Regions from separate parts of the Streptomyces sp. NPDC058221 genome, predicted to be linked through region 1. Evidence: riboswitches for the same ligand, from Rfam matches in the RefSeq annotation. Region 1 holds a riboswitch; each other region holds the start of a gene.

Region 1 (6,680 bases):
GGTGACCGTTCCGGCCGGTGCACTGTCGGTCCTGGTCGCGGCGTCGCCGTCACCGCCGCACGCGGCGAGCCCGACGGCGAGCGAGGCGAAGGCGGCGGAGGCGGCCAGACCGCGGCGGAATCTGCTGCGGAGGATGAGGGTGCGCATGGTGGCTGTCCTTGTCGGATGCGGTGAGGGTGTATGGCGCAGGGGCGTCGGGGCGCGGCCCAGGTACGAGGGGCCGGGTAGGTGTGACGGGCGGGGCGGGCTCAGAGCACCTTGCTCAGGAAGTCCCTGGTCCGCTCGTGCCGCGGGTGGTCCAGCACCTGCTCGGGCGGGCCTTGTTCGACGATCCGGCCGCCGTCCATGAAGACCACCCGGTCGGCGACCTCGCGGGCGAAGCCGATCTCGTGCGTGACGACCAGGAGAGTGGTGCCGCTGCCGGCCAGATCCTTGATCACGGCCAGCACCTCGCCGACCAGCTCGGGGTCGAGCGCGGAGGTCGGCTCGTCGAAGAGGATGACCCCGGGCCGCAGGGCGAGGGCCCGGGCGATGGCCACCCGTTGCTGCTGGCCGCCGGACAGCTGACGCGGATAGGCGGTGGCCCGGTCCGCGAGCCCCACCCGGGCGAGCAGGTCGCGGGCCACCTCCCGGGCCTCGGGCCTGGTCAGCTTTCCGGTCGCCACCGGAGCAGCGGCCACATTGTCCAGCACGGTCAGATGCGGGAAGAGATTGAAGTTCTGGAAGACGAACCCGATGCGGCTGCGCTGCACGAGGATGGCCCGCTCGCTCAGCTCCTTGAGCCGCCCGCGGTGCCTCCGTACGCCGATCAGCTCCCCGTTCAGACTGACGTGGCCGACCTCGGGCTTCTCCAGGTGGTTGATCACCCGCAGGAGAGTGGACTTGCCTGAGCCGGACGGTCCGAGGACGACCATGACCTCCCCGGGCCGCACGGTCAGCGCAACACCGTCCAGGACGCGTTGGGAGCCGTACCACTTGTGCACATCGTGCACTTCGACAGCGGCAGGGCGTATCGCAGGCGTCCCGACGGCGTCGGCCGCCGGCGCCGTGTCTGCCGTCCCTGTTGCCCCGGCCGAATCGGTCGGCTCCGCCGGCCCGGTCGCCTTGGCGGTCATATCGCCGTCTCCTTCCGGACCCTGACCCGCAGTTCGCCCAGGCCGGTCCGCAGCCTCTGCAACGGGGTCGGCGGCAGGGTGCGCAGCGCGCCCCGGGAGTAGTACCGCTCGACGTAGAACTGGATGACGGACACCACGCTGGTGAGGATCAGGTACCAGGCGGTGGCGACCAGCAGCAGCGGCACAATGTCGCCGGGATAGGTGCTGCCCATGCTCTGTACGGAGCCGAACAGGTCGAGCAGCGAGACGTAGAACACCAGCGAGGTGCCCTTGACCAGGCCTATCAGCTGGTTGACGTAGTTGGGGGTGATGGAGCGCAGGGCCTGCGGGAAGACGATCTTCGCGAACTGGTACCGCTTCGGGAGGCCGAGGGCGGATGCCGCCTCGTGCTGGCCCTGGTCGACGGAGAGGATGCCGCCACGCACCACTTCGGAGGCGTACGCCGCCTCGTTCAGGCTGAGACCGATCACGGCGACGACCATGTCGGTGGCGAGGCGCGACTCGTCGAAGCTGAAGAACGCCGGGCCGAACGGCACTCCCACGCTCAGCGTCCGGTAGAGCGCGCTGAAGTTGTAGAGGAACAGCAGGATCACGATCAGCGGGACCGATCGGAACAGCCAGGTGTACACCCAGCTGACCGCGCGCAGCACCGGGCTCGGGGAGAGTCTGGCCAGGGCCAGCAGCACACCGCCGATGAGCCCCAACACCGCGCTGTATACGGCGACTTCAAGGGTGACAAGGAGGCCTTCGAGGATGGTGGGGCGCAGGAACCAGTACTGGAACCGGTCCCACTGGTAGAAGGGGTTGGTCACCAGGCCGTGGATGATCTGGGCGACCAGCACGAGCACGACGGCGCTGACGATCCAGCGGCCGGGACGCAGCAGCGGCCGGACCCGCTGCGGGGCCAGGGGTTTCGGTTCGGCGGGTGGATCGAGGCGGGGTTCCGCCTCGGCGGGCGGCGCTGACCCGGAGGACACAGCGAGGCCGGGGGAATCACTCACGGAGGGCTCCAGCGGATGCGGACAGCCCGGACCGCGGACGGCAGCGCCGCCGCGCCGGCCGGGACGACTCGGCGCGGCAGGGCGTACAGCACGGAACGGGGCCGGACGGGGCGAGGGCACACCGCGACAGCGGTGGACGTCAGGGAATCAGAGGACCGTCAGCCTCGACAGAGACAGAGGCCGCGACAGGCGGCGGTACACAGTGCGCTGCTGACGCGCTGCAGGTCGACGGAGCGGTCGGCGCAGAGCATCACGCGGCCGCGGGACCGCCAGGCGGCCATCCCCTCAGCTGCGTGCATCGCTCTCACCGTCACCATTCCGCCCCCGCGGGGCCTCGCGCCTGCCGGACTTCATCCGGTCCGGTCCCACCTGGGGGCCCCGTGCGAGGGCCGCCGGCCGCCGGCCGGCGAGCCAGGGCTTTTCACTGACGCCCGGAGGCGTTCCGCGCCGCAAGTTAGGCATGCACCGTCAGGAATGTCAACGCCCGTGACCACCAGGCGAGACGGCCCGTACGGCCTTCTTGACGGCGTCACGCCGCGGACCGAAACTGGCGTGGACGGTCACGATTGTCAGCGCCCCCGTGCAGGATCGGTCCTGCTCACGGGGTCATCGGCCCCGGCTCGCTGGCAGGCAACCCTTCCACCGCGACGGGGTGCCCCGGGTGACGACCGGGTCCCGCCGGTGTGGCGGGACAAGCGTGGTCTCGCGTCTCGCGAGCCCCGGAGTCGGGACGGGTGGGAATTGTCCAGGAACGGCTTGACGAGGCGCCTGCACATCGATCTGCTGCGTGTCTCCAGCGCTTACTAGCCCGGAATCCCGGACGCGTGCCGGCCCGCACCTCGCGGTCCGGACCGGCACAAAAGCGCAGTCGTTCCACATCCGGCCGCTGGTGCCCACAAGGCGGCGGTGGCTTCCTCGTTCCCACCGGGATCCCCATAGGGAGAGTCATGCCCGAGACAGCTTCGCGCAGTTCCAGCACAGGCAACTCGATCACGTGCAGCTCGATCCCATCCGGACCGAGTCCGTGTGCCACGCCTCCTCGTCCTCAGGTGGCCGTGCCGTCCTCCCGCATCCACAGCCGCATCGGGGTCGGTCTGGCCGGCGGCTTCTACCCCGCTCCGCACCGCTACGAGCTGTTCCTGTCGGCCCGTTGTCCGCGCTCGCTGCGTATCTCGATCACTCTCGGCCTGCTCGGTCTCCAGGACTCGGTCGCCACCACACTCGTGGGACACCCCGCCGAGACACCCGAAGCCCTCGCCTCGCTGCGCAGTGCGTACGAGGCCACGATGCACCACTACGACGGGCCGCTGACGGCGCCCGCGCTGTGCGACCGCTGGAGCGGACGGATCGTCAGCAACCACACTCCCGACATACTCCGCGACCTGGCGGGCCTGCTCTCCGGCCACGACGAGGCCTGCCCCTCCGCGCTGCGCCCGACTGAGCTCGCCGCGGACATCGACGCCCTGTGTGACCTGCTCGACCAGGACGTCACCCCCTTCGCCGGGCCGTCGGAACGATCGGCGGCGCTGGACCTGGTGGACCAGTACCTCACCCTGCGGCCCCACGTCCTGGGCGAAGGGCTGACGGCTGCGGATGTGGACCTGTGGGTGGCGCTCGTCCATCTCGGCCCGGCCGCACTCGCCACGTATCCCCGGCTCCGGGGCTACGTACGCCGTCTCGGCGAGCACCCCGCCTTCCCCGGCGGTGACGACATGGTGCTGTTCTCGGTGTGCGCCGACCCGCTCGACGTCAACTGCGCCTGACGCCTGTGCACGCCAGACGCGGGGGTCCCGTCGGGACCCCCGCTGCGCCACCCGGGTCAGGCGCCGACGTAGGCCGCGAGGTGCTCGCCGGTGAGCGTGGAGCGGTCGGCGATGAGATCGGCGGGGGTCCCCTCGAAGACGAGCCTGCCGCCGTCATGACCTGCTCCGGGCCCCAGATCGATGATCCAGTCGGCGTGTGCCATGACCGCCTGGTGGTGCTCGATGACGATGACCGACTTGCCGGAGTCGACGAGCCGGTCGAGCAGGCCGAGCAGCTGCTCGACATCGGCGAGGTGGAGGCCGGTGGTCGGTTCGTCAAGGACGTAGACGCCGCCCTTCTCGGCCATGTGGGTGGCGAGCTTGAGTCGTTGCCGCTCGCCGCCGGAGAGCGTGGTGAGCGGCTGACCGAGGCTGAGGTAGCCGAGCCCCACGTCGGCGAGCCTGCCGAGGATGCGGTGTGCGGCCGGGGTGTGCGCCTCGCCGTCGCCGAAGAACTCCTCGGCCTCGGTCACCGACATCGCGAGCACCTCACTGATGTCGCGGCCGCCGAGGCGGTATTCCAGCACCGAGGCCAGGAACCGTTTCCCCTCGCACTCCTCGCAGACGGTGGCGACGCCGGCCATCATCGCGAGGTCGGTGTAGATGACGCCCGCCCCGTTGCAACCGGGGCAGGCACCCTCGGAGTTGGCGCTGAAGAGTGCCGGCTTGACGCCGTTGGCCTTCGCGAACGCCTTGCGGATCGGGTCGAGCAGGCCGGTGTACGTCGCGGGGTTGCTCCGTCGCGAACCGCGGATCGCGCTCTGGTCGATCGACACCACACCGTCCAGGCCCGAGACCGATCCGTGGATCAGCGAGCTCTTGCCGGAGCCGGCCACGCCGGTGACGACGGTGAGGACCCCGAGCGGGATGTCGACGTCGACGTCGGAGAGGTTGTTCGCCTGCGCGCCGCGGATCTCCAGCGCGCCGGTGGGCTTGCGCAATGCCTCCTTGAGCGTGGCCCGGTCGTCGAAATGACGGCCCGTGACCGTGCCCCCGGCCCGCAGCCCCTTGACGGTGCCCTCGAAGCACACCGTTCCGCCCGCCGTACCGGCACCGGGTCCGAGATCGACGACATGGTCGGCGATGGCGATCGTCTCCGGCTTGTGCTCCACGACGAGCACCGTGTTGCCCTTGTCCCGCAGGCGCAGCAACAGGTTGTTCATCCGCTGGATGTCGTGGGGGTGCAGGCCGGCGGTGGGCTCGTCGAAGACATAAGTGGTGTCGGTGAGGGAGGAGCCGAGGTGGCGGATCATCTTCACGCGCTGCGCCTCACCGCCCGACAGCGTGCCCGACGGCCGGTCGAGTGCCAGGTAGCCGAGACCGATCTCCACGAACGAGTCGAGCGTCTGCCCCAGCGCGGTGAGCAGGGGCGCCACCGAGGGCTCGTCGAGGCCGTGGACCCATGCGGCGAGGTCGCTGATCTGCATGGCGCAGGCGTCGGCGATGTTGATCCGCTCGATCTTCGACGACCGGGCCTCTTCGCTCAGCCGGGTGCCGTCGCACTCGGGGCAGGTGGTGAAGGTGACCGCCCGCTCCACGAACGCCCGGATGTGCGGTTGCAGGGCTTCCTTGTCCTTGGACAGGAACGACTTCTGGATCTTGGGGATCAGTCCCTCGTAGGTGAGGTTCACTCCCTCGACCTTGACCTTGACCGGCTCCCGGTGGAGGAAGTCCTGCATCTCCTTCTTGGTGTACTTGCGGATCGGCTTGTCCGGGTCGAGCAGGCCCGATTCGGCATAGACCCGGACGGTCCAGAAGCTGTCCGACTTCCAGCCGGGGATGGTGAACGCACCCTCGGCGAGCGACTTGGAGTCGTCGTAGAGCTGGGTGAGGTCGATGTCGGAGACGGTTCCCCGGCCCTCACAGCGCGTACACATCCCGCCGGTGCGGTTGAAGGTCGCCTTCACCGCCTTCTTGGCGCCGCGCTCGACCGTGATGGCACCGCTCGCCCGGACCGAGGGGACGTTGAACGCGTACGCGCCGGGCGGTCCGATGTGCGGCTTCCCGAGCCGGCTGAAGAGGATGCGCAGCATCGCGTTGGCGTCGGTGGCCGTGCCGACGGTGGACCGCGGATCGGCACCCAGCTTCTGCTGGTCGACGATGATCGCGGTCGTGAGGCCGTCCAGGACGTCGACCTCGGGCCTGGCCAGGGTCGGCATGAAGCCCTGGACGAAGGCGCTGTAGGTCTCGTTGATCAGCCGCTGCGACTCGGCGGCGATCGTGTTGAACACCAGGGAGGTCTTGCCCGATCCGGAGACACCGGTGAACACCGTGAGCCGCCGCTTCGGGATCTCGATGCTGACGTCCTTGAGGTTGTTCACGCGCGCACCGTGCACCCGGATCACGTCATGGATGTCAGCAGCGTGCGGCGCGGGCGACTGCGCGTCCGTCCTGGTGGTCATGCTTATGGTTTCCCCGTCTTTCGGCCGGGGCCGTCGTCGCGGCCCCGTAGGCATCGTCCGGCTCGGTCCGACCGGCTGCGAGCGGTACGCATTCTTACTTCGTCGGCGCGGCCGTGGCAACACTCCGCCGGCCCGCCCGGGCGGTTCGGTGCTCAGCTGTCCTGGAGCAGTCCGAGCACGTTGCCGTCGGGGTCGGTGAAGGTGGCCACCAGGCGGCCGCCACCGACGTCGTGCGCGGGTTCCCGCACGGTGGCACCCGCTGCCGTCACCTCGGCCAGCTTCGCCTCGATGTCCGGCACGTGCCAGTACGCCACGGGCCCGGTCATACCCTGCGGTCCGCCGCCCGGCACCAGCCCGATG
Region 2 (6,680 bases), on a different contig from region 1:
ACCAGCCGGGGGTCCACCAGGAGCTGGCGTGCGTCTGCGTGCCGGGTGATCGTCCAGGCGGGTACGCCGAGCAGCTCGATCCGCGCGAGCCGGCCGGCCCCGCGCAGTCTTTCCGTCTCCCCGTCCAGGTCCTGGACCATGGGGTCGATGACGACGGTCCCGGCGTCCGGGGCTGCTGCGCGCGCGGCGGCGTGAGGGCAGTTCACGAGAGGTCTCCTGTCGTACGAACGGGGGTGAACCGGACGGGGAGCGAGGTGGTCCCGCGCAGAAAGGCGGAGGGCCGCCGTACGAGGTCGGCGACGGCCACACCGAGCTCAAGGTCGGGCAACCGGTCGAGCAGCACCTCGATGCCGGTACGGGCGATGATCTCGGCGATCTCCTGGGCGGGGAAGGGGCACCGGTACTCGCCGTGACTGAAGGCCAGATGCGCGCCGTTGCCGCCTTGGGCCGAGGCGCCGCCGCCCGACAGGTTCTGCCGGATCAGCGGGTCGGTGTTGGCGGCGCCGAGTCCGAGCAGCAGCATGTCACCCGCCTTGATCCGCTGCCCGCCGAGCTGGGTGTCCCTGGCGGCCCAGCGTCCGGCGAGGATCTGGGTCGGACCGTCCTCCCAGAGCACCTCGTTCATGGCCTCCGCCACGCTGCGCCGGCCACCGGCCATCGAGTCGGCGAACTCGTCCTCGGTGAGCATCAGCCGCAGCGAGTTGCTGATCCAGTCGGCGGTGGTGAGGTGCCCGGCGGCCGTGATGGCCATCAGGTCGAGCATGTACTCCTCGTCGGTGAAGGCCTCGGGAAAGGCCAGCATCCGGGAGGTCACGTCGTCCCCGGGCTCGGCGCGCCTGGCTGCCACCAGCCGCTGCATGTGCTCCCCGAAGCGCAGATGAGCCTCCTGCGCACCCGGGCCGCCGTCGGCCAGGTCCTTCAACACCTGGGCGATGTCCGCGCCTTCGTCATCGGGGAACCCGACCAGACGCGCGAGGACGAGCACGGGAAGGGGCTCACAGAACTCGGCGACGAGGTCCGCGGTACCCCGGCTGCACACGCTGTCGATCAGCCGGTCGGCCAACTGCTCGCAGTGGCTGCGGATCTCGAACGGGTCGGCCCCTTCCAGCGCGGGACCGACCATCCTCGCGTGCCGCCGGTGCTCCTCCCCCGCACTGAAGTAGATGGACGGCAGGGGCCGTCCCACCATGGGCAGCAGGGGCCAGTCCTCGGGTATGTACTCCCACTGGTTCCACAGGCCGACATCGCGCGGGAACAGCTCGCCGTCGCTGGTGACGTGGTGCAGTTCGCGGTACCCGATGACCAGCCAGGCAGGGAATCCGCCGGCCAGCTCCACGGGGACGACCGGCCCGTGATCACGCCGCATCGCGCGATAGACGGCGCGCGGCTCGGTCTGGAAGGAGGGGCCGCTGAGCGGCACGGCGCCCGGCCCCACGTGCGCGGGGCACTCCGAAGGGGGCGAGGCGGGCGCGGGCTCTGCGGAGGATGGGCGCGTCATCGTCCTGACTCCTGTGGCGGAAGCTTCACGCGTCACGATCATGCGATCAACGCACGTTCACTATAAGGATTTTATGTGACGCCACATCGGTCAACACCGATCAAATCTGCAAGCCCAGCCAAGCAGTCCGGCGCAACTGCCTGACATCTCGCCATAATTGACCATCGCCTCGCCTCACAACCACGCCCGCCGGGCCCCGGGCTACTCCCGCCCGGAGCCGGATACGCCGCACAACTCCCCGCCCTCGAACGCGACGTTGACAAGCCCTGCGACCCGGCTGTCGCCGACCACGAGCTTCAGCGCATGCCACCGGGGCAGCCAGTACACGCGTCCGCGATGACCGGAGAGCGCCTCCCGCAGCACATCCGGGGCATGGGTCCACACCGGCGGGAGGTCACCCGCGTAGTCGAAGGCGGCACGCAGTTCCACCCACCCGCCGTCACTGACGTCGCCGGCCGTCAAGAGGATCTCGACGGCCTGCCCCGGCTCCTGGCGGCACTTCTTGGCGTGGATCCAGTGCACCTGATGGCCCGCGGCGTAACGGTCGCAGCCGTCGCTCCGGACGGAACCGTTCTCGGTGAGGTGACGCAGCATGGTGAGGTCTCGCCTTCCGGGGATGATGGACCCCGAGCGCTCTGCACCGCGGTCCGCTGTTCCCCGCACCTCGCGCACGGGGCAGGTCGTCACCCGGAGCACCCGCAGCGGAGCGGGGTGCCGTCCAGCCAGCCGGGGCTACACGCTGGAACTCATGACCCGGCGAAAACTCTAACGCACACTCTGACGCACGGGGGCGCAGCCCCCACGAGCGGCACCGCACAGCGGACGGACGGTCAGGGGTGCACAGGGCCGGGCCCCGTGCACCCCTGACACCGCGCCATCCCGGCGTCGGTCCGGTCAGGCGGTGACGAGGCCCGGGTCGCTGGAACCGGCCTCGCCCGTCTCGACATGCCCGGCGAACCGGCGAAGAAACGTCTCGTCCGTGTCGGAGACCACCGTGACGTCGTACCAGCGCTTGCCGGCCCGCAGGTCGACTGTGTGCTTCACGGTCGCGCCCGCACGGACCGCGAAGGTCTGCACCCCTCCTCCGTAGGCGTCGGCGCTGCGCACGGTCAGCTGCACCGTCCCGGCCGCCGCATTGGTGAAGGTCAGCTCAAGCCCCCCGCTCACGGCATCATGACGTGCCGTCACCTCCGGCCCCGCCGCCTTGCCGGGCCCCCGGAACGCACGCAGGAAGCCGTTCGGGCCGTGCACCGCGAGGTCGGTCGTCTCCCCGGAGTAGTCCGTGTTCCAACTGTCCGAGAGTGATTTGCCCGCCTCGGTGGTGTACGTCCACGGCCCGTCGGTGCGGTTCGCGGACGTCACGAGGAACTGCGCACCGGCCGCGTCGCCACCGCTGAAGGTGAGCTGGTACTTCCCGGTGGCCGGGTCGGCCACCCCATCCACGAGGGGCGCGTACCGCAGCGGCCGGGTGGGCCGCCCGCCCGGCTCCTGCTTCGGCACACTGCCGGTGGCCGGCGGCACCGGTACGTAGTCGGGATGCCGGTCGGCGTCCGGCGGCGCGTACCCGTCCGTGGAAGGCAGCGAGACCGGCTCGATGTCCGAACGGCCGAAGTCGAAGGCCGAGGTCAGATCGCCGCAGACGGCGCGGCGCCAGGGCGAGATGTTGGGCTCGTGCACGCCGAAGCGTTCCTCCATGAACCGGATGACGGAGGTGTGGTCGAAGACCTCCGAACACGAGAAGCCGCCGGTGCTCCACGGGGACACGACGGTCATGGGCACACGCTGGCCGAGCCCGTACGGCCCGGCGCCGTTGCCGATGTCGCCGGGGAAGTAGTCGGCGGAGGTGTCCACTGTGGACAGCCCCTGCGCGGCCCCGGACGGCACGAACGGCGGCACGACATGATCGAAGAAGCCGTCGTTCTCGTCGTAGGTGACGAAGAGGGCGGTACGCCCCCACACCTCGGGGTCGGATGTCAGCGCGTCCAGCACCTGTGAGATGTACCAGGCCCCGTAGTTGGCAGGCCAGTTGGGGTGCTCGCTGTATGCCTCGGGAGACACCACCCACGAGATCTTGGGCAGCGTCCCGGCCTGGACGTCCGCCTTCAGATCGTCGAGGAGCCCGTCGCCGTTCTTGACATCGGTGCCGGTGCGCGCCTTGTCGAAGAGCGGGTCGCCGGGTTTGGCATCGCGGTAACTGTTGAAATAAAGCAGCGAGTTGTCGCCGTAAGTCCCCCGGTAGGCGTCATCGATCCATCCCCAGGACCCGGCGGCGTCGAGTCCGTCACCGATGTCCTGGTAGACCTTCCACGACACCCCTGCCTGCTCCAGCCGCTCGGGGTAGGTGGTCCAGCCGTACCCTGCCTCGGCGTTTCCGAGCACAGGACCGCCACCGGTGCCGTCGTTGCCGGTGTACCCGCTCCACAGGTAGTACCGGTTCGGGTCGGTCGAGCCGAGGAACGAGCAGTGGTACGCGTCGCAGACGGTGAACGCGTCGGCGAGCGCGTAGTGGAACGGGATGTCCTCCCGGGTGAGATGGGCCATCGTCGTCGCCGTCTTGGCGGGCACCCACTGGTCGTACGCACCCTTGTTCAAAGCGCGGTGCCCACCGGCCCAGTCGTGGTTCAGATCCTGGAGGAACTGCAGCCCGAGATCATCGGCCGGCGGCCGGAACGGCAGCACCTCCTTGCCGAGCCCGTCCTTCTGGTGCCAGACCGGCTTCCCGCCGGGCAGCGTCACCGGACGAGGGTCACCGAAACCCCGCACACCCTTCATGGTGCCGAAGTAGTGATCGAAGGAACGATTCTCCTGCATCAGCACGACGATGTGCTCGACATCCTGGATCGTGCCGGTGCTGCCCTTCGCGGGAAGCGACGCGGCACGGGCGATGCTGCTCGACAACCCGGAGAAGGCGACTGCGCCTCCGGCGAGCTGCAGGAGGCGGCGACGGTTCAGTTCTGCCATGAGTGGGGGCCTCTGTGGGGTGAGGGGACATGGGGTCGAAAGCGACTGGAGTGTTCCAGAACGGGCGGGTGGTACGGAAGACCCTTGCAGTGTGCACGCGATGGCCTTCGGCCGAACAGCCGGCGACGGGGCGGGTCGAGAACCCGGCCCGCGACCGCGGAATGAGCTGCACATGGACCGGAGGTGACCGGTCCCCTCCGGTCCGCACTGCTCGCATCCCTGACATTTCGCTCCGATCCTGTACTGGCCCCGGTGGGTGAGCCGCCGGGCCCAAAGGCGGGCTGCCTGCGGTCAACGATCCACGCACGGGTGAGTCCCTCTCCATCGCCCCCTTCTTTCACTCCGTGAAATCAAGTGGAAGAGGGGCTTCACGGCCGGTTTGCCGTGAGCGATTCCGGACAGGGGCGGAGAGCCAACTGCCTCTCTGGAGAGTGATGTTGCCTATGCGCGCAAGATCTGTACGTACCTCAGGCATCCTGACCGCGGCACTGCTGCTCTCGGCCGCCGCCGTCGCCCCGTCGGCCGGTGCGGCCGACCGGGACACGGCCGGGCCACCGGCCGGTGACGGCAGCGCCCAGCACTGCACAGTGAACGCGACGTCGGGCACCGAGAGCTGCTACCGGACGTTCACCGAGGCCATCGAGGCCGCCAGCGGAGGCCGGATCACCGGCGCACCGCCCACCGCGACCGAGGCGGTACGCAGTGACACGTTCAACGCACAGATGACCGCCCAGGCGCAGGACGGTGCCATCCAGGGGACCTTCTTCGACGACGAGCAGTACGGAGGGGACTCCCTGACCGTCTGGGGCGCCGAGCCGTGTGTGAAGGACGGCTGGGTCAACTTCCAGTTCGACCTCGGCGACGACTGGAAGAACCGCATCTCCTCCGTGCAGCCATGGGGCGGCTGCGCACTCTGGCTCTACCCCGAGCCGGGACTGAACGGCGACCGGGACGGGCCGTTCGAGGAGAACAGCCCATCCATCGGGTCGTTCATGAACGACCGCACCCAGTCCATCGGCTTCAGCTGACAGCCGTCCCCACGGCCACTGACGCTCTCCCCAACAGACACGATCACCCCCCACGGAGATCACCCATGACAGTAAAGATCCGGCTCCCCCTGCTTCTTGCGGCGCTCGTGACGGCGGGCAGCGCCGTCCTGATCGCTCCGGGTACCGCGCTCGCCGAGGACCAGCCCACCATTCGCGAACTGCTCGACAAGTGCGACAACGGGACCGACAGCTGCGTCTTCCACCCCGACGGGGCAGCCGAGATATCGATGGGCGAGGCCCATCAGGTGGGCGACTCCGCCTTCAACTGCACCCCGGACAGCCAGACCTCCACCGTCGGCTGGTCGGACACCACAGGCGAGTCCAACAGCGTCGGCGTCTCGCTGACCGCGGAGTACGGCTTCTCGCTCGTGTTCAAGATGAGCATCACGGCCACCTACGGGCACACCTGGGAGAGTTCGCACACCGAGTCGGAGCTGACGGCCGTGAACGTCCGGCCGGGCGAGGTCGGCTGGGTGACCCGCGAGGCCCAGATGCAGCACGTCAACGGTACGTACGAGCTGCACTTCCCGGACCGCTTCTACGGGCATTACTACTGGTACGTGCCCTTCGACGCGACCGGCCCGATGCCGGACGCACCGAGCACCAAAACGCAGCACACCCGGGCGATGACCGATGAGGAGAAGGCGGACCACTGCGGCTGAGCCCGCCCGTGGCGGTGCGTGAGTACCCTCCTGCAGCCGTCCGGTAGCCCCGCAACCCCTTCAAGCGCCAAGCACGCCGGGTGCGCGCGGTGGGGGTTGTCCCCCAGGCCCCTGAGGCCCCCTCGGGGACAACCCCCAGAAAGATCGGGGAGAAAACCGGGTCGTCCGGGGGACGCCGAGTCCGTAGGTTCTGGGGTGGAATCTTCGTACCGCTCCACACAATCCTCCGGAGGCATCTCGTGACCGCCCCTGCCCCTCGCACGACACGCGGGCCCCACCCGCTTGTCGCGGCCTTCGTGCGCTTCGTGGTCTGCGGCGGCGGGGTCGGGGTCGCGTCCAGCGGGGTGCTGGTCCTGCTGCACGGCACGATGCCGTTGGCTGTGGCGAACGCGCTGGTCACCGTGGTGTCCACGGTCATCGCGACCGAGCTGCACAGCCGGGTGTCGTTCCGGAGCGGGCGCCGGGGGTGGGGGGTCCATCTGCAGTCGGGGCTGACCGTGGCCGTGAGCT
Region 3 (6,680 bases), on a different contig from region 1:
GCCGGCGGTCGGAACCGCTCGGCCCCGCAGGGCTCAGCAGCCGCCGGCGACGGCCGGGATGATGGAGACGCCGGCGCCGTCCGGGGTGACCGCTTCCAGGCCGCCTTCAAAGCGCACGTCGTCGTCGTTGACGTACACGTTCACGAAGCGGCGGAGCTTGCCCTGGTCGTCCAGGACGCGGGCGGCGATGCCCGGGTGGTCCTTCTCCAGGGACTCGATGACCTGGGAGAGGGTCGCGCCCTCGGCCGGGACCTCGGCCTGGCCGCCCGTGTAGGTGCGGAGGATGGTGGGGATACGGACCTTGACGCTCATGGTGGGTGCCCTTCCTGGAGTCTCGGTTAGGTCAGTTGGTGCCGAGGCCGGCGGCGCGGAAGGCGTCCAGGCTCGGACGGATCGTCGCCGTCGCCTGCGAGGTGGCGGCCACCGCGTCCAGCGTCTTGAGGCCGTCACCTGTGTTCAGGACGACGGTGGTGAGCGTCGGGTCGAGCAGGCCGGCCTCGATCAGCTTCTTCGTCACGCCGACGGTCACCCCGCCCGCGGTCTCGGCGAAGATGCCCTCGGTGCGCGCCAGGAGCTTGATCGCGTCGACGACCTGCTCGTCGTTGACGTCCTCGACGGCGCCGCCGGTGCGGCGGGCGATGTCCAGGACGTACGGGCCGTCGGCCGGGTTGCCGATCGCCAGGGACTTGGCGATGGTGTCCGGCTTCTGCGGCCGCACGACGTCGTGACCGGCCTTGAAGGCGGTGGAGACCGGCGAGCAGCCCTCGGCCTGGGCGCCGAAGATCCGGTACGGCTTGTCCTCGACCAGACCGAGCTTGATCAGCTCCTGGAGACCCTTGTCGATCTTCGTGAGCTGCGAGCCGGACGCGATCGGGATGACGATCTGGTCGGGCAGCTGCCAGCCGAGCTGCTCGCAGATCTCGTACGCGAGCGTCTTGGAACCCTCGCCGTAGTACGGGCGCAGGTTGACGTTGACGAAGCCCCAGCCCTCACCGAGCGGGTCGCCGATGAGCTCCGAGCAGAAGCGGTTGACGTCGTCGTAGTTGCCCTCGATACCGACCAGCTCACCGCCGTACACCGCGGCCATGACGACCTTGCCCTGCTCCAGGTCGTGCGGGATGAACACGCAGGACCGCAGGCCCGCCCGGGCGGCGGCGGCGCCGACCGCTCCGGCCAGGTTGCCGGTGGAGGAGCAGGAGAGCGTGGTGAAGCCGAAGGCGCGGGCGGCCTCGACGGCGATCGCGACGACGCGGTCCTTGAAGGAGTGCGTCGGGTTGCCGGAGTCGTCCTTGACGTACAGACCGCCGGTGACGCCCAGCTCACGGGCGAGGTTGTCGGCCTTGACCAGCTTGGTGAAGCCGGGGTTGATGTTGGGCTTGTCCGCGACATCGGAGGGGACCGGCAGCAGCGGCGCGTAGCGCCAGATGTTGTTGGGTCCGGCCTCGATGCGCTTCTTCAGCTCGTCCGGGGAGCCGCTCGGCAGGTCGTACGCCACTTCGAGCGGCCCGAAACAGGTCACACAGGCGAAAAGCGGACCGAGCTCGAATCGCTCTCCGCACTCGCGGCAGGAAAGCGCCGCGGCGGGACCGAGGTCCACAGAAGAGTCGGTGTTTGCTTCAACAGTCTGAACAGCCATGGTGGCGAGGCCCTTTCTCCTCATCTTCCTTGTGACGCATTTCGCCACAAGACGGAATTGGCACCTTCCCTACCGAACCTCGCGGTCGGCAGGAGGGTTGCCGGGACTTCAACGGGCCGTTCCCTCTGTCCCTCTGGATGAGCGCTATGGCACTGGACCATCGATCCAGGCGTTTATCGGCGGACGGCCCCCGGCATGCGACGGCCATCTGCGTTGTTCAAGACTGTAACCGAAGCACCGGACTGTTGAGATAGTCGTCCGAACCGCGAGATGGATCACACACAGGGAGTATCGACCGTGCTGGAAGAGGTCGAACGCTGGCTGACCAGGCGTTCCTGGTCGGCCGCCGACCGTCCGCTGGACCGGCTTCTGGCCGCCAGGAACGACCCGCACAGCGGGAGCGGGAGCGTGAGCGTCGTGCTGCCGGCGCTGAACGAGGCGGCGACGGTCGGGGACATCGTCACGACGATCCGGCGCGAGCTCATGGAGAAGGTCCGGCTGGTCGACGAACTCGTGGTGATCGACTCCGGCTCCACGGACTCCACCGCCGAGGTCGCGCGCCGGGCCGGTGCCCGGGTGATCCACCGGGACGCGGTCCTGCCCCGCATCCCGGCCGTGCCCGGCAAGGGCGAGGTGCTCTGGCGGTCACTTCTGGTGACCGGCGGTGACATCGTCTGCTTCATCGACGCGGATCTGAAGGACTTCTCGGCCGACTTCGTCTCCGGCATCGTCGGTCCGCTGCTGACCGACCCCTCGGTGCAGTTCGTCAAGGCGATGTACGACCGCCCGCTCGGCGACACCGCAGGTCAGGGCGGACGGGTCACCGAGCTGGTGGCACGGCCGCTGCTCAATCTGCACTGGCCGCAGCTGGCCGGCTTCGTCCAGCCGCTGGGCGGCGAGTACGCCGTGCGCCGCTCCCTGCTCGAACAGCTGCCGTTCCCGGTCGGTTACGGAGTGGAGCTGGGGCTGCTCGTCGACGCCCTGCACACGGTCGGCCTGGACGCGCTCGGCCAGGTCGACGTCGGCGTCCGGAAACACCGCCATCAGGACGGCCAGGCGCTCGGCCGGATGGCGGCGGCCATCTACCGGACCGCGCAGCTGCGGCTCTCCCGGGGGCATCTGGTCCGGCCCTCGCTGACCCAGTTCGAGCGGGGCGAGCGCGGTTTCGTCCCGCACACGTACGCGGTGGACACCGAGGAGCGGCCGCCGATGTGCGAGATCGCGGAGTACGTCTCGCACCGCGCGGCGTGACCGATTAAGGCGTAAATCTTCTTTAAGTTCGCTGCATGGCATTCCCCCCATTCATGACCATGCTGCGCCGGAGCCGCAGACTGCCGGTCTCCCTCGCCGCCCTGGCCCTGCTGAGCACCGCCGTCACCGGACTCGTCCATGCCGCCCCCGCGGCCGCCGATGTCGTCTCGCCGTTCGCCCAGCGCTACGACGAGGCCGTGTACGGCGACTTCAGGACCGTCGGCAACACCGTCATGGGCTGCCCCACCAGCCCCGCCGACATGGCCGGCCGGTGCGCCGTCGCCGCATCCGGCCAGGGCCGGGACAACAACAACACCTTCGACATGCAGCGGCTGAACACCGCGGGCACCACGGACGGCTTCGGGTCGAGCACCGGCCGCGTCACCGTCCCGCCCGGCGCCCGGGTGACGTACGCCCGGCTGTTCTGGGGCGGCAACGACGGCACCTACCGGGGCCCCAGCGGCAGCGCGCTGAAGCGCTGCGACATCTCAGGCGCCGATGTGGCGGGCTCCCCCGGTGAGCCGCTGGACGCCGTCCCCGCCATCGGGGTCGACGGCGCCCCGGCCGGGAAGGTCTCCGCCGAGGACCTGGTCCAGGACCCCTCGACCACCAACGGCCCGCACTACTACACGGGCGAGGCCGACGTCACCGCCGCGTTCGGCCGGGTCACCGGCACCGGAGCACCGCTCCCCGTCGCCGTCGGCGACATCTGGTCCGCCAACGGCAAGGGCTGCGTGGCGGGCTGGTCGCTCACCGTCGTCTACGCCTACGACGCACCGGACGAGACCTACGCCCCCGAACGCCGCAACGTCTACGTCTACGGCGGCCACGTGCTCCAGCGCTCCACCTCACCCGACACCACGGTCGGGGTGGACGGCTTCTACCGCTCGGGCCACGGGAAGATCCGCGCCTCCGTGACCGCGTACGAGGGCGACTGGAACACCCCCGGCGACCGCTTCCTGATCGAGGACCGGAACGTCACCGAGCCCCACACGGGCAACACCAACAACTTCTTCGTCAGCGCCGCCGACGGCTCCGCCGATCCGGATTACGTCAACAACCTGAGCATCGACGCCAAGGAGTTCGAGGTACCCGACGACACCATCCGGCCCGGCGACACCTCGACCACGCTGACCTTCGGCACCAAGGGCGACACGTACGTCCCGTCCGCGCTGGCGTTCTCCGTCCCCGTACCGGACCTGGAGATCTCCAAGACCGCCTCGCCGTCCGGCGCCGTCGCTCCCGGTGACACCGTCACGTACACCGTCCGTGCGAAGAACATCAGCTCGCTCGACTACCCGAACGCCAAATTCACCGACGACCTCGGCGACAACCTCGACGACGCCGTCTACAACGACGACGCCCGGGCGACCCTCGGGAACGTCTCGTACCAGGCACCGCGGATCGGCTACCTGGGCGACATCCCGGCCGGGAAGACCGCGACCGTGACGTACTCCCTCACCGTCAACGACCCGGCCACCGGCGACGGCAGACTCCACAACGGCATCGACGTGCAGTCGCCGCGCTCCAACTGCGAACCGGGCAGCACCGACCCGGGCTGCGGCGTGACTCCGGTCGTCGAGAAGCCCGACCCGACGCCGCCCCCGCCGCCGAGCCACTCCCCCGACCCCGGAGCCGGCCACCCGGAGCCGTCCCCCTCGGTGACCCACCAGCACCGGCCGACGCCGCCCGGTCCCCCCGCCCCGCCGGCCGGGTACGACGGCGGCTCGATGGCCGCCACCGGCACCGGCCATGAGCAGCTGTGGCTGCTGGGAGCCCTCGCACTCGCTCTCGGCGCGACCGGAAGCGTCGCCTTCGGGCTGACCCGCGGACGCTCCCGCAACGGCTGACCCGGCCCCGCTGTCCGCCCGCGTGCGGCCGCACTCCCCCGGGAGCGCGGCCGCACGCACGTTTGCGCGGTTCGTGATCGGGCTAGATTCCGCAACATGGTCTCCGAGCACGCCCCCCAGTCCGCCTCCCAGGTACTCGTCGCGTCCAACCGCGGTCCGGTCTCGTACACGCTGGGCGAGGACGGCTCGCTCGACGCGAAACGCGGCGGGGGCGGGCTCGTCTCCGGACTGAGCGCCGTCGACGACAAGATGTGGGTCTGCGCCGCGCTGGGCGACGGCGACCGCGAGGCGGTGCGGCGCGGGGTCGGTGAGCCGGGTGTACGGATGCTCGACATCGACGCGCAGGTGCACGCCGACGCGTACAACGGCATCGCGAACTCGGTGCTCTGGTTCGTCCACCACCTGCTCTACCAGACCCCCGTGGAGCCCGTCTTCGACGCGGAGTTCCGCCGGCAGTGGGCCTCGTTCGAGACCTACAACCGGGCCTTCGCCGAGGCGCTCGCCGAGGAGGCGGGCGAGGGCGCGGCGGTCCTGGTGCAGGACTACCACCTGGCGCTGGTGCCCGGCATGCTCCGCGAGCTCCGCCCCGACCTGCGGATCGGCCACTTCTCGCACACCCCGTGGGCGCCCGTCGACTACTTCCGGATGCTGCCCGACGACATCGCCGAGCAGCTGCTGCACGGCATCCTCGGCGCCGACCGGGCGGCCTTCCTGACCCGGCGCTGGGCGGACGCCTTCATCGGCTGCTGTACGGAGATCCTCGGCGGCACCGGGCGCACCCGCATCGGTGTGCACGGGCTCGGCGCCGACGCGGACTTCCTGCGCCGCCGCGCGCACGAGGCGGACGTGGACGAACGGATGGCGGCGCTGCGCGAGCAGGTGGGCCCGGGCCGGAAGACCGTCGTGCGGGTGGACCGCACCGAGCTGTCCAAGAACATCGTCCGCGGGATGCTCGCCTACCGGGCCCTGCTCGACGAGCGGCCCGAGTGGCGCGGCCGCGTCGTCCACATCGCGTTCGCCTACCCCTCGCGGCAGGACCTCGCGGTGTACCGGGAGTACACGGCCGAGGTGCAGCGCGTCGCCGACGACATCAATACGGTGTACGGGACGGCTGACTGGACCCCGGTCGTGCTCCATGTGAAGGACGACTTCGCCCGCTCACTGGCCGCGTACCGGCTGGCCGACGTGGCACTCGTCAACCCCATCCGGGACGGGATGAACCTGGTCGCCAAGGAGGTCCCGGTCGTCTCCGACCACGGCTGCGCGCTGGTGCTGTCGCGGGAGGCCGGGGCGTACGAGGAGCTGGGCGACGACGCGATCACGGTGAACCCGTACGACGTGTCCGCCACCGCCGACGCCCTGCACGAGGCGCTGACGATGCCGCAGGACGAGCGGACGGTGCGCACGGAGCGGCTGGCCGCCGCGGCGACCGCGCTGCCGCCGCAGCAGTGGTTCATGGACCAGCTAGAGGCGCTGCGCCAGGACTGACAGGAACTCCACGACGGCTCCCGGCCCCGGCAGCAACAGGTCGGCACGCTCGGCCAGTTCGGGCACCTCGGCCCCGCCGCTGCAGATCAGCAGACCGGGCGTGCCGTCGGGGCCCTCGGTGCGGAGCTTCTCCACGGCGGCGAAGGCGGCCAGGTCGCCCAGGTCGTCACCCGCGTACAGCACGGACTCGGCGCCCGTCTCGCGCACGTACTGCGTGAGCGCGACACCCTTGTCCATGCCCGCTGGGCGCAACTCCAGGACCAGGCGGCCCGGTTCGACGATCAGCCCGTGCCGGGCGGCGAGCTCGCCGAGGGGGCCGCGCAGGGCCTCGAAGGCGGCCTGCGGGTCCTCGGCGCGGCGGGTGTGGACGGCGAGCGCCTGCCCCTTCTCCTCTATCCACGTGCCGCGCCAGGAGTCGAACCTGTCGAGCACGCCGGGGAGTTCGGCCCGCACGG

Evidence for each region. Region 1 has a riboswitch for S-adenosylmethionine ahead of ACFVW8_RS18700 (glutathione S-transferase family protein). Riboswitches for the same ligand answer to the same signal wherever they lie in the genome.
Region 2: linked by a shared signal. The riboswitch ahead of ACFVW8_RS03970 (hypothetical protein) and the one ahead of ACFVW8_RS18700 (glutathione S-transferase family protein) in region 1 are both predicted to bind S-adenosylmethionine.
Region 3: linked by a shared signal. The riboswitch ahead of thrC (threonine synthase) and the one ahead of ACFVW8_RS18700 (glutathione S-transferase family protein) in region 1 are both predicted to bind S-adenosylmethionine.

Annotation. Positions count from the first base shown of each region.
Region 1 is NZ_JBHVWF010000053.1:24,091-30,770, reverse strand. It holds gene ACFVW8_RS18715 (ABC transporter substrate-binding protein) at 1-147, opposite strand, end outside; gene ACFVW8_RS18710 (amino acid ABC transporter ATP-binding protein) at 249-1,013, opposite strand; gene ACFVW8_RS18705 (amino acid ABC transporter permease) at 1,112-2,116, opposite strand; SAM riboswitch class IV at 2,675-2,820, shown strand; gene ACFVW8_RS18700 (glutathione S-transferase family protein) at 3,172-3,879, shown strand; gene ACFVW8_RS18695 (ATP-binding cassette domain-containing protein) at 3,936-6,320, opposite strand; gene ACFVW8_RS18690 (VOC family protein) at 6,473-6,680, opposite strand, start outside.
Region 2 is NZ_JBHVWF010000006.1:91,167-97,846, reverse strand. It holds gene ACFVW8_RS03980 (cytochrome P450) at 1-206, opposite strand, end outside; gene ACFVW8_RS03975 (cytochrome P450) at 203-1,498, opposite strand; gene ACFVW8_RS03970 (hypothetical protein) at 1,700-2,092, opposite strand; SAM riboswitch class IV at 2,143-2,252, opposite strand; gene ACFVW8_RS03965 (phosphocholine-specific phospholipase C) at 2,393-4,459, opposite strand; gene ACFVW8_RS03960 (hypothetical protein) at 4,903-5,487, shown strand; gene ACFVW8_RS03955 (hypothetical protein) at 5,553-6,170, shown strand; gene ACFVW8_RS03950 (hypothetical protein) at 6,410-6,680, shown strand, end outside.
Region 3 is NZ_JBHVWF010000003.1:141,073-147,752, reverse strand. It holds gene ACFVW8_RS02400 (MoaD/ThiS family protein) at 34-312, opposite strand; gene thrC (threonine synthase) at 344-1,636, opposite strand; SAM riboswitch class I at 1,654-1,780, opposite strand; gene ACFVW8_RS02390 (glucosyl-3-phosphoglycerate synthase) at 1,934-2,887, shown strand; gene ACFVW8_RS02385 (hypothetical protein) at 2,923-4,737, shown strand; gene ACFVW8_RS02380 (trehalose-6-phosphate synthase) at 4,834-6,225, shown strand; gene otsB (trehalose-phosphatase) at 6,202-6,680, opposite strand, start outside.